3 regions of the Candidatus Clostridium eludens genome follow, and region 3 is predicted to be linked to each of the others. Evidence: riboswitches for the same ligand, from Rfam matches in the RefSeq annotation. Region 3 holds a riboswitch; each other region holds the start of a gene.
The links. A riboswitch is a leader RNA that binds a small molecule or an ion and turns the genes downstream of it on or off. The one in region 3 is predicted to bind S-adenosylmethionine.
Positions count from the first base shown of each region.

Region 1: linked by a shared signal. The riboswitch ahead of ACJDU8_RS06695 (methyl-accepting chemotaxis protein) and the one ahead of ACJDU8_RS20285 (MetQ/NlpA family ABC transporter substrate-binding protein) in region 3 are both predicted to bind S-adenosylmethionine.
Region 2: linked by a shared signal. The riboswitch ahead of ACJDU8_RS01565 (amino acid ABC transporter ATP-binding protein) and the one ahead of ACJDU8_RS20285 (MetQ/NlpA family ABC transporter substrate-binding protein) in region 3 are both predicted to bind S-adenosylmethionine.

Region 1 covers NZ_JBJHZX010000007.1:99,443-102,727, forward strand. The annotation lists gene ACJDU8_RS06690 (GMC family oxidoreductase N-terminal domain-containing protein) at 1-254, shown strand, start outside; gene ACJDU8_RS06695 (methyl-accepting chemotaxis protein) at 309-1,946, opposite strand; SAM riboswitch class I at 2,028-2,130, opposite strand; gene ACJDU8_RS06700 (pyridoxamine 5'-phosphate oxidase family protein) at 2,272-2,730, opposite strand; gene ACJDU8_RS06705 (hypothetical protein) at 2,747-3,285, opposite strand, start outside.
Region 2 covers NZ_JBJHZX010000002.1:31,058-34,342, reverse strand. The annotation lists gene ACJDU8_RS01570 (ROK family transcriptional regulator) at 1-655, opposite strand, end outside; SAM riboswitch class I at 1,208-1,322, shown strand; gene ACJDU8_RS01565 (amino acid ABC transporter ATP-binding protein) at 1,430-2,167, shown strand; gene ACJDU8_RS01560 (amino acid ABC transporter substrate-binding protein) at 2,249-3,064, shown strand; gene ACJDU8_RS01555 (amino acid ABC transporter permease) at 3,080-3,285, shown strand, end outside.
Region 3 covers NZ_JBJHZX010000040.1:12,814-16,098, reverse strand. The annotation lists gene ACJDU8_RS20295 (MBL fold metallo-hydrolase) at 1-85, shown strand, start outside; gene ACJDU8_RS20290 (D-alanine--D-alanine ligase) at 155-1,045, opposite strand; SAM riboswitch class I at 1,282-1,387, shown strand; gene ACJDU8_RS20285 (MetQ/NlpA family ABC transporter substrate-binding protein) at 1,466-2,281, shown strand; gene ACJDU8_RS20280 (aminotransferase-like domain-containing protein) at 2,413-3,285, shown strand, end outside.

The DNA of each region.
Region 1 (3,285 bases), on a different contig from region 3:
ATATACTTAAAAAAGCAGGCGCTAATAAAATTATACGTACAGACTGCACACACAACCTGTTGGTCCATATGCACAGCACTATGCGTATGGGGTATGTTACTGATACAAATTGCGAAGCCAAACAAGTTAAAAGATTATTCATTGCAGATAACAGTGTACTTTATAATGGTTTGGGTGGGGCTAATCCCACCCTTACAACACAAGCTCTGGCAGCACGTACAGCTGAAAAAATAGCGGATAAATATTTTAGTTAGCTTTGATGATAGGGGTGTTATCAATGGCAGTATTTGAGATAAGTCTTATATTTATTATCCCAATATTAAATCTCCCATTAGCACCCCTACAATTTCACCTTTCTTATCTATAACCGGAACTGAAAGTGCTATACAGTAATTATTAGTATCTACAGATATATACGGTTGGGATTGATATTCTCTGCCTGTTATTGATTGTTTAAAATAAGGTCTGTGCAAAAAACTAGTATATACATCTTCTTCTTTATAATCCAGGGTTATAGCCTTTCTAAGTCCATCCTTTTGTACTAATCCAAATAGTTCAAAATAAGGACATTTATCTATATTTTTTGTTAATATTTCAGTACAAATATTATAATCCATGGTACTCAAGCCCTCAATTTGTGCTATTCGCCTGAGTTCTTTTAATCCCATTTCTATATTGTTGTATACTTCTTCATCTACTTTGTAGTCTTTAGCAAAAGAGGAAATACCTTCTTTTAACTTTTTATTCATATCTGATAAATTCGAAATAGATTCAAATGCACTTTTCATGGCAGATACTTGATCCTGTGAAGCTGCAGCAACCTGCTGGGTAGCTGCAGAAGTATTTTCCGATATTTCAGATACTTGTCCCATTAAATCTTTTATATCAATTATCTTCTTATTTTGTATATTAATAACTTTATTTATACTTTCTATGGAATCTATAGACTTTTTACTTTCCCTATATATATTATCTAAATTTTCCTTTGTGGCATTAGAAAATGTTATGGTTTCATTAAATATTTCCACTTCATTATCCATACTAGAAGATATATTTGTTATTTCTGATTTAATTTCGTCTATTATACACTGTATTTCTCTGGCCTGATTAGAAGATATAGCAGCTAGTTTTCTTATTTCATTTGCCACTACTGCAAAACCTGAACCGCTTTCCTTTGCCTTTGCAGCTTCTATAGAAGCATTTAGAGAAAGCAGGTTAGTGTTTTTGCTTATATTATTTACTGCATCTGCTATATTCTGAATTTTAAAAGCTTTTTCATATAAATTTTTTACTTTTGATACTAAATTTGCATTTAAGTCTGAAGACTGATTCATCTTTTTAATTAATTCTTCACATATTTTATTACTATGTTTCACTACTTCCATCATAGAATAAGCATTACTTTCAATTAATCCCCCATTTTCTGATATAGATTTATGACCTTCTATAAACTCTTTAATAAGCGTTTCTGTTGTAATTACATCATTCATCTGCTCTATCATATCCTGGGATATATTGTTTATAGCGGAACTGGTCTCTTCTCCCGAACTTTCCACCAGCATTGCATTTGAACTTAAATCTTCACAGTGGTTTACAACTTTATCAGTCATTATGTTTGTTTCATTTATAAATCCTCTCATACTTAGAATTAATACATTTATATTGGAGCATAAATCACTAAATATGCTTCTTTCATGTACTTTTATTTTTTTCGTTAAATCTCCCTGAGATATTTCTTTTATAGATTTGTCAATATCTGACAATGATTTAAGATTCAATTTTAACATTGTCAGAATAGTTGTAACTAAAATTATAATTGCCAGAACCCATATAATGTTATTTAATATAATGCCTCTTCCTCCTACAATAGTGGAAACAATAAAAACTACTGCTGTTAAAAATACTGAAATCGTACCAAATATGGCCCCTATTTTTTTATTTTCCATGTTCAAACCCTCCCCAAAGTAAAATTAAAATACAAAGCCTCTTCTCATAACAATAAGAAGAGGCCAAAAAACTACAGCATCCTCTCATCTCCAAGGAAATATCCTTCAGGATTTAGCACATTTCTAGACTTCTAGCTGTTGCCGGGCTTCACAGGGCCAGTCCCTCCACCACTCTTGATAAGAGAGTATATATTGTATTCATTTTTATTACAATAAATTATATACATTAAAGCTACAATTTGTCAATAATTTTATAAACATTATAGAGATTGTTTATATTAAATATATAAATGCTTCTTCAACGAAACCATTGCTTAATCTATTTCTAGGCCTTTTTAATTCTATCTAAATGCTTAAAGAATGGCTTATCTTTTTCCTGCTTTTCAAACTTATCTCTTGGAGATTGATTTTCTATGGATTCGGGTTCAATAATAACAACCGCTGCCATATCAAATCCTAATTTTTCAAGGATATCTGAATATATCTCTTCGAAATATCTCCCTGTAATGAGTATTTTCACTGGTCTGCCAATTATTGTATAGCTTTCTTTATTTTTTCCGCATATTGCAATTGAAACTTTTTTATCATACCATATACTTCCTGTTATATTTCTATAACTTTGTGACGACTCAAAAAGTTCAACATATTCAATATTCCCTTCTTCATTAATATGGATGGTCTGCTTTACACTGGTATGAGGTATGCCGTTTATTCCAACAGTTGCAAGTATCTTTGTGGTCTCTGAATTATTAATAATATTCTTTATATCATTTATGTTTGCCATTTCATTCTTCACCCCTTTATAACACTCTCTGTAAATCAGAATTAGGATGATTCCCGCATCTGCGATAATCGTCAAAATCTATTGTTAATCCATATTTTGTTCTAATATCATTAAGGCCTTTAGCTAACCTTACATAATATTCCAGTGATGCATTCTTCTGATCTCCAAAAAATGAAAGCGGTCTTGGAACCCAAACAATATATACGACTGATACACCACTGCTCATTAGATCTTCCGCTTCTTCAAGTGTATTTTTAAGTGCTTCGTCTTCAGTTTTAAACCCATTTGGCTTTGCTAGTTCAACGCCTCCAACAATTCCTGAATTTACATTTCCTTTCCCAAAAATATTGACTGCCCTTTTAAGACGATTTTTCCATTCATTATATCCAACCCACTCTTCTTTACCAGGACAAATCCATTTAAATAAATCATTATTTAGAACCTCTATATCAGAAGTATAACTTGTTAACCCTGTTTCATTATATAAACGCCCTAGTTGCTCTTCATTTAATGCAGTTGTTATTATTTGGCTTGGGAATCTCCTTGTTTTAAAGT
Region 2 (3,285 bases), on a different contig from region 3:
AATTAAAAAAAGCAATATTTTCGATTCCTTTTCCCACACCGTAAAAATATTCTGCAGCAACTGCTGCATTTGCACCATTTTCAACTATAACAGGGCATTTTAATTTTTCCTCTAACATTTCTTTTATGGGTACGTTAGTCCAACTATCTGCAAAAAAGTCAACCGGGTTTTTTATGATCCCATTTTTTATATCTAAAGGTCCAACAGATCCTACTCCTATGCCTAAGAGTTTCATATGACTCAAGTTTAGGTCTGCATAAGCTCTGTTGACAATTTCTACTATTTTTTTTACAGTTTCACAAGGAGTACAAGACTCATCCATATGAAATAGTTCCTTATACAAAATTTTCATTTTTAAATTTGTAATAACTACCTGAGTATAGAGTATTGATATATCAATGCCTATAATATAAAAATCATTTACGTTTATATCATACAAAATTGGCCTTCTCCCGCCTGTAGATTCTCCTATACAACTTTCAACTACTATTTTGCTTTTTTCTAAAGGTTCCATAACATACTTTAATGTGGTCAATTTAATATTTGTCATAGACGAAATTTCATTTTTAGATAAATGTCCATTTTTCTGAAGCAAATTAAATATTTTTTTTTCTTCAAAGCTTAAACTTTTTAGTATATTGGAATTATCTCTCACTGGTACACCTCTTACATTGATAGAATTTAATGAATACTTTTTTCATTTTTGAAATAAGTATTTTAAAAAACTTAATACACTATGAAGATCTATTGTTTTTCGACTTTTTATTCTATATATCATATCTGTTATTTGTACTGTAATAATTTTTAACAATTACTTTTTTCGTTTTTGAAAAAAGTATTGTAAAAAAAATAATTACAATGTACTAATTAAAAAAAGCTAAATTTTACTCTTACAAAATGTAAGAATAAAATTTAGCTTCCAGTTTTTCTGGTCAACTAAATATCAACACATACTTATTTGATCTATGATTCTATTAAATTTTATTTTAGCAACCCTCACATATAATAAAAACCAATCAATTTAATATGTTCAGTAATATTTACGTAGTATTATAAATATATTTTTATATAATGTCAATACATTTTTTAAATAATTTTATTTTAAAGGTTTATGATTTTGCTATTTAATAATTGACACATAAGAATATAATTAGTATAATGTGTAAAGCACAAGTAATGTGAAATATTAAAAAATTAATAAACTAGGTTCTTATCAAGAGAGGTGGAGGGACTGGCCCTATGAAACCCAACAACCGGCATTTATTTTAATATGTATCGGTGTTAATTCCTGCAGAGTTATTTTATACTCTGAAAGATGAGAAAAGTGGCCATTTTATAAATTAATTTGGGATGTTAAAAGCTATTTTTCTTGTTTAAGAAAAATAGCTTTTTTATTTTAAACCAATTGAAAGGGAGGTTGTTTTATGAAATGATAAAAGTTAAAAATTTATACAAGAAGTTTAGTGAACTTACAGTTTTAAAGGGTATTGACCTAGAAATAAAAAAGGGGGAGGTTATTGCAATAATAGGCCCTTCTGGTACAGGAAAATCAACTTTGTTAAGATGCATAAATTATTTAGAAACTCCAGACAAAGGTACCATAGAAATAGGAAAATTAAAAATAGATTTTGAACAAATAACTAAAAAGCAAATACATGAATTGAGGAAGCATACATCTATGGTATTTCAAAGTTATAATCTCTTTAATAATAAAACGGCAATAGAAAATATTATGGAACATTTAACTATAGTAAAAAAATTAAATAAAATTGAAGCGGAGAAGATAGCAATGGATATATTAAGACAGGTTGGACTGGTGGATAAAAGAGATTGTTACCCATCGAAGTTATCAGGCGGTCAGCAGCAAAGAGTTGGTATAGGCAGAGCTATGGCTGTGAATCCGGATATAATGTTATTTGATGAACCTACATCTGCTTTAGATCCTGAATTGGTTGGAGAAGTACTGGATGTTATAAAAAAGCTTGCTGAAAGGGATACCACAATGATTATTGTAACTCACGAAATGAGATTTGCTAAAGAAGCAGCAGATAGAGTCATGTTTATGGATAGTGGAAATATAGTAGAGCAAGGAACTCCAGAGGAGGTATTCGATAATCCTAAGAATCCGCGAACTATAAAATTTTTAGAACAGGTTCAATTTAACTAAATTATGAAACTTAAATTCATATTGCAGTATTACAAAAATTTTAAAGTAAATAATTATTATTAATTTATAGGGGGTATAACCATGAGAAAAATTGGTCTATTAATTAGCGTTTTATTAATATTTGCTGTAGCTGTTACAGGATGTGCATCTAGTAAAGATGACAATAAATCCACAGCTAATCAAACCAGTGATAATAATTTATTATCCAAAATAAAAAAAGATGGAGTAATAAAAATTGGTACTGAAGGAACTTATTCGCCATTTACATTTCACGATAAAAACGGAAAGTTAACTGGTTTTGATGTGGAAATAGCAGAAGAAGTGGCCAAACGTTTAGGTGTAAAAGCTGAATTTGTTGAAACAAAATGGGATGGAATATTTGCTGGATTAGATGCTAAAAGGTTTGACATTATAGTTAATGAGGTTGGAATAAAGCCAGAACGTCAGAAAAAGTATGATTTTTCAACTCCGTATATAGTTACAAAGGGAGCGCTTATAGTTGCTAAGGACAATGAAGATATTAAGAAGTTTGAAGATTTAAAAGGTAAAAAATCCGCACAAACATTAACTAGTAATTATGCTGAACTTGCTAAATCTTATAATGCGGAGGTTGTACAAGATGACGGATTTAATCAGTCCATTGATTTAATACTTTCCAAACGTGCAGATGCAACTATTAATGATAATATATCTTTTTTAGATTTAAAAAAGCAAAAACCAGATATAGCAGTGAAGGTAGTGGATGAACAACCAGATGCAGCTTCCAATGGAATTATGTTTAGAAAAGGAAATAAAGAATTGGTAGATGCCGTAAACAAGGCATTAGCTGATATGAAGTCAGATGGAACTTTTCTAAAAATATCTAATAAATGGTTTAATTCCGATGTATCCAAATAGTGATAGGGTGATAATATGCATATAAGTGATGGAGCAATAAGAATAATACAAATATTACAAGATTCTTTTTTCCCTTTGTTAAAAGCAGGCATTCAATTTACTGTACCACTTACATTAGAATCGTTTATTTTGGGGTTAGTTCTTGCATTAATAACAGCTTTAGCTCGTATATCAAATGTTAAACCTTTTGTATTAGTGGCACGTTTTTATGTATGGATTAT
Region 3 (3,285 bases):
AAAATTAGAGAACGTAAATATAGAAAATTTAGATAATGTAAAAGCAGAATTTGAACATAAAACAGGATGTACATTAAAATGGTGATATTTTGGGTATATTCAAATAAATAACTAGCCAGCATGCTAGTTATTTATTTTCAGATACTCTTAAAATTTACAGAGAGCATTGAATTATTTTGTCTAATAATTCTGTAAAAGATATATTTACTGCATTAGCACTTTTAGGAAAGAGGCTATTTTTAGTGAGTCCTGGTAGAGTATTCAGTTCAAGCACATAGGGAATTTTATTTTCTAGTATCATATCTACTCTAACGTATCCTTTGCACTTGAAAAGATTCCAGCACTTTCTGGATATTTCTTCAATTTCATTTTGCAGTGGTTTCTCAAATTCTACTACTATTTCATCACAGCCCCCATCTGCATATTTCGAAGTATAATCAAAGAAGTTGCCTTTAGGTTTTATAGCAAGTATTGGAAGGGTAGTTCCATTTAATATGCAGCAGGTTATTTCATCACCTGCTATATATTTTTCAATCATAACTTCTGTATCATAATTCAAAGCAAGGCGAACGGCAGCTTCTACATCTTCACTTTTTGTTATTATAGTAGTGGCTACACTTGAGCCACCACAGTTGGGTTTTACTACTACAGGGTATCCCATTTCTTCTAAGTATTTATAGTTAATATCTTCTATGGATTTAGTACATATCCAGCTGGCAGTGTTTATATTCTCAGAGCACAGTAATTTTTTACTTATGTCTTTATCCATGCAAATACCGCTGGTTAGAGGGCTGCAGCCTGAATAGGGAATATCCATAGTTTCAAAAACAGATTGAATTATACCATCTTCACCAAATTTGCCATGAAGTGCAATAAATGCAAAATCTATATCCTTCACTTTCTCCATTACATCACTTTTTTTATCTATAACAATAGGTATAATATCATATTTGTTTTTATCCATATAGTTTATTATTGATTTTCCTGAATTTAGGGAAACTTCTCTTTCAGAAGATATACCTCCCATTATGATTCCTATTTTCATATTATTAATTCCTCCAATATCAACTTTATTTTCCTATTTTTTGATTTTGGTGTAAAACCTCTTTAATATAATAATATACATTTTAATTAAAATATTAAAGAACCACACTATCAATATTTCAATTTAATAGTGGTTTTTTAGAGGAATTAATATGAATTTATTATGTTTTTGAAATGGTATTGACATTATTAAATTGTATGCTATAATTTATTCTGTAAGTTATGAATTTAATATAAGCTTTATCAAGAGTGGTGGAGGGACTGGCCCTATGAAGCCCGGCAACCAGTATTATTTTATAATACATTGGTGCTAATTCCTACAGCGTAAGCTGAAAGATAGGGGATAGTTTGAGATTTTTAGCTCGAGGTTATCCTCGGGCTTTATTATTTTTAATCTAATATCATAAGGGAGGAATAAGAAATGAAAAGAATATTAACCGCTATTTTATCATTAATAGTTATTTTTGCACTAGTTGGGTGCGGCTCACAAAAAAGTGAAGGCAGCACAAGTAAAAATGAGGACAAAACTACAATAAAGATAGGGGCATCTCCTCAGCCTCACAAAGAAATATTGGAAAAGGTTAAGCCTATACTGAAAAAGGAAGGATATGACCTGCAAATAGTTGAATTCACAGATTATGTAACTCCAAATAAAGCCTTAGAGTCAGGAGAAATAGATGCAAACTTTTTTCAACACATACCATATTTAGAAGAGTTTAATCAAAAGAATAACACAGACTTGACTTATGTTGCTAAAGTGCATATTGAACCAATGGGGGTTTATTCAAATAAGATTAAGAGTTTAAGTGAGTTAAAAGATGGAGCACAAATAGCTGTACCAAATGATGCTACAAATGAAGCCAGGGCTTTAAAGTTGTTGGCTGCTAAAGGACTCATAAAGGTAAAAGATGGAGACACCATATCAAAACTGGATATAACTGAGAACAAGAAAAACTTAAATATACAAGAGGTTGATGCACCGCAGCTTCCAAGAATTTTATCAGATGTAGATGCAGCCGTTATAAATACAAATTATGCATTAGAGGCAAATTTAAATCCAACAAAAGATGCCATTGCTATAGAATCAAAAGATTCACCTTATGCCAATATAATTGCTGTTAGAAAAGAAGATAAAGATAAACCTTATATTAAAGCTTTAGCAAAAGCTGTGAATGATCCACAAATTAAACAATTTATAAACGAAAAGTATAAGGGAAGTATAGTTCCGGCATTTTAAAAAATAAATAATTTTAACACAAAACACCTCATAGAATAAAGAATAGTACCTTTTAAGTATTTAACTGGGTATTATTCTTTATTTATTTCTTCATTTAATTGTGTAAAAATATAGTTGAGGTGAAATTTATTATGTTCTCTAATATTAAAATAGATAAAGATAGGCTTGTATATGTACAGGTAAAGGATTATATTAAAGATATGATATTAAAGGGGCTGCTTAGAAGTGATGAAAAACTGCCATCCACCAGGGAAATGGCTTCTATGTTTAATGTAAGCAGAAATACAATAATATATGCCTATGAATTTTTACAGGATGAGGGATTCGTATATATAAAAAAGGGAAAAGGTACTTTTGTATCAAATATTAAAGTGGATTTTCAGGGAAAGTGGAGTGTAAACTGGGAGAATGAAATAAACAACTATGGAAAACTTTCAGAAAAATTAGATATAATTAAACATGAGGCGAAATGGCAGAAGGGAATGATATCTTTTAAAAGTATAGCTCCTGATGAAAATCTGTTTAATGTAGGTGAGTTTAAGAGGGCATTTTTAAACAGGATGTCTATTGAGGGAGAAAAAGTACTGAATTATGGATATGCCAAAGGATACAGGCCCCTTATTCAATATTTGCTTAAATATATGGAAAATAAGGGTGTGGATATACAGGAAAAGGACATACTTATAACAAATGGTTTTACAGAAGGCTTTGATTTGATATTGTCCTGTATTACAGAGAAGGGAGACAATATAATATGTGAGAATCCAACTCACAATACTGCAATTAAGATTATGAAGTTGCACGGGCTTAATATAACAGGTGTAGATATGGAGAAGGATGGAGTAAATTTAAGCATACTTGAAAAAGAATTACAAAAAAATAAATTCAAAATTTCATATTTTGTTCCTTCTTATCATAATCCCACAGGTATTGTTATGTCTCCAGAAAAAAGAGTTTGTGTATATAATATGCTTAAATCTTATAATGTACCTATAATTGAAGAT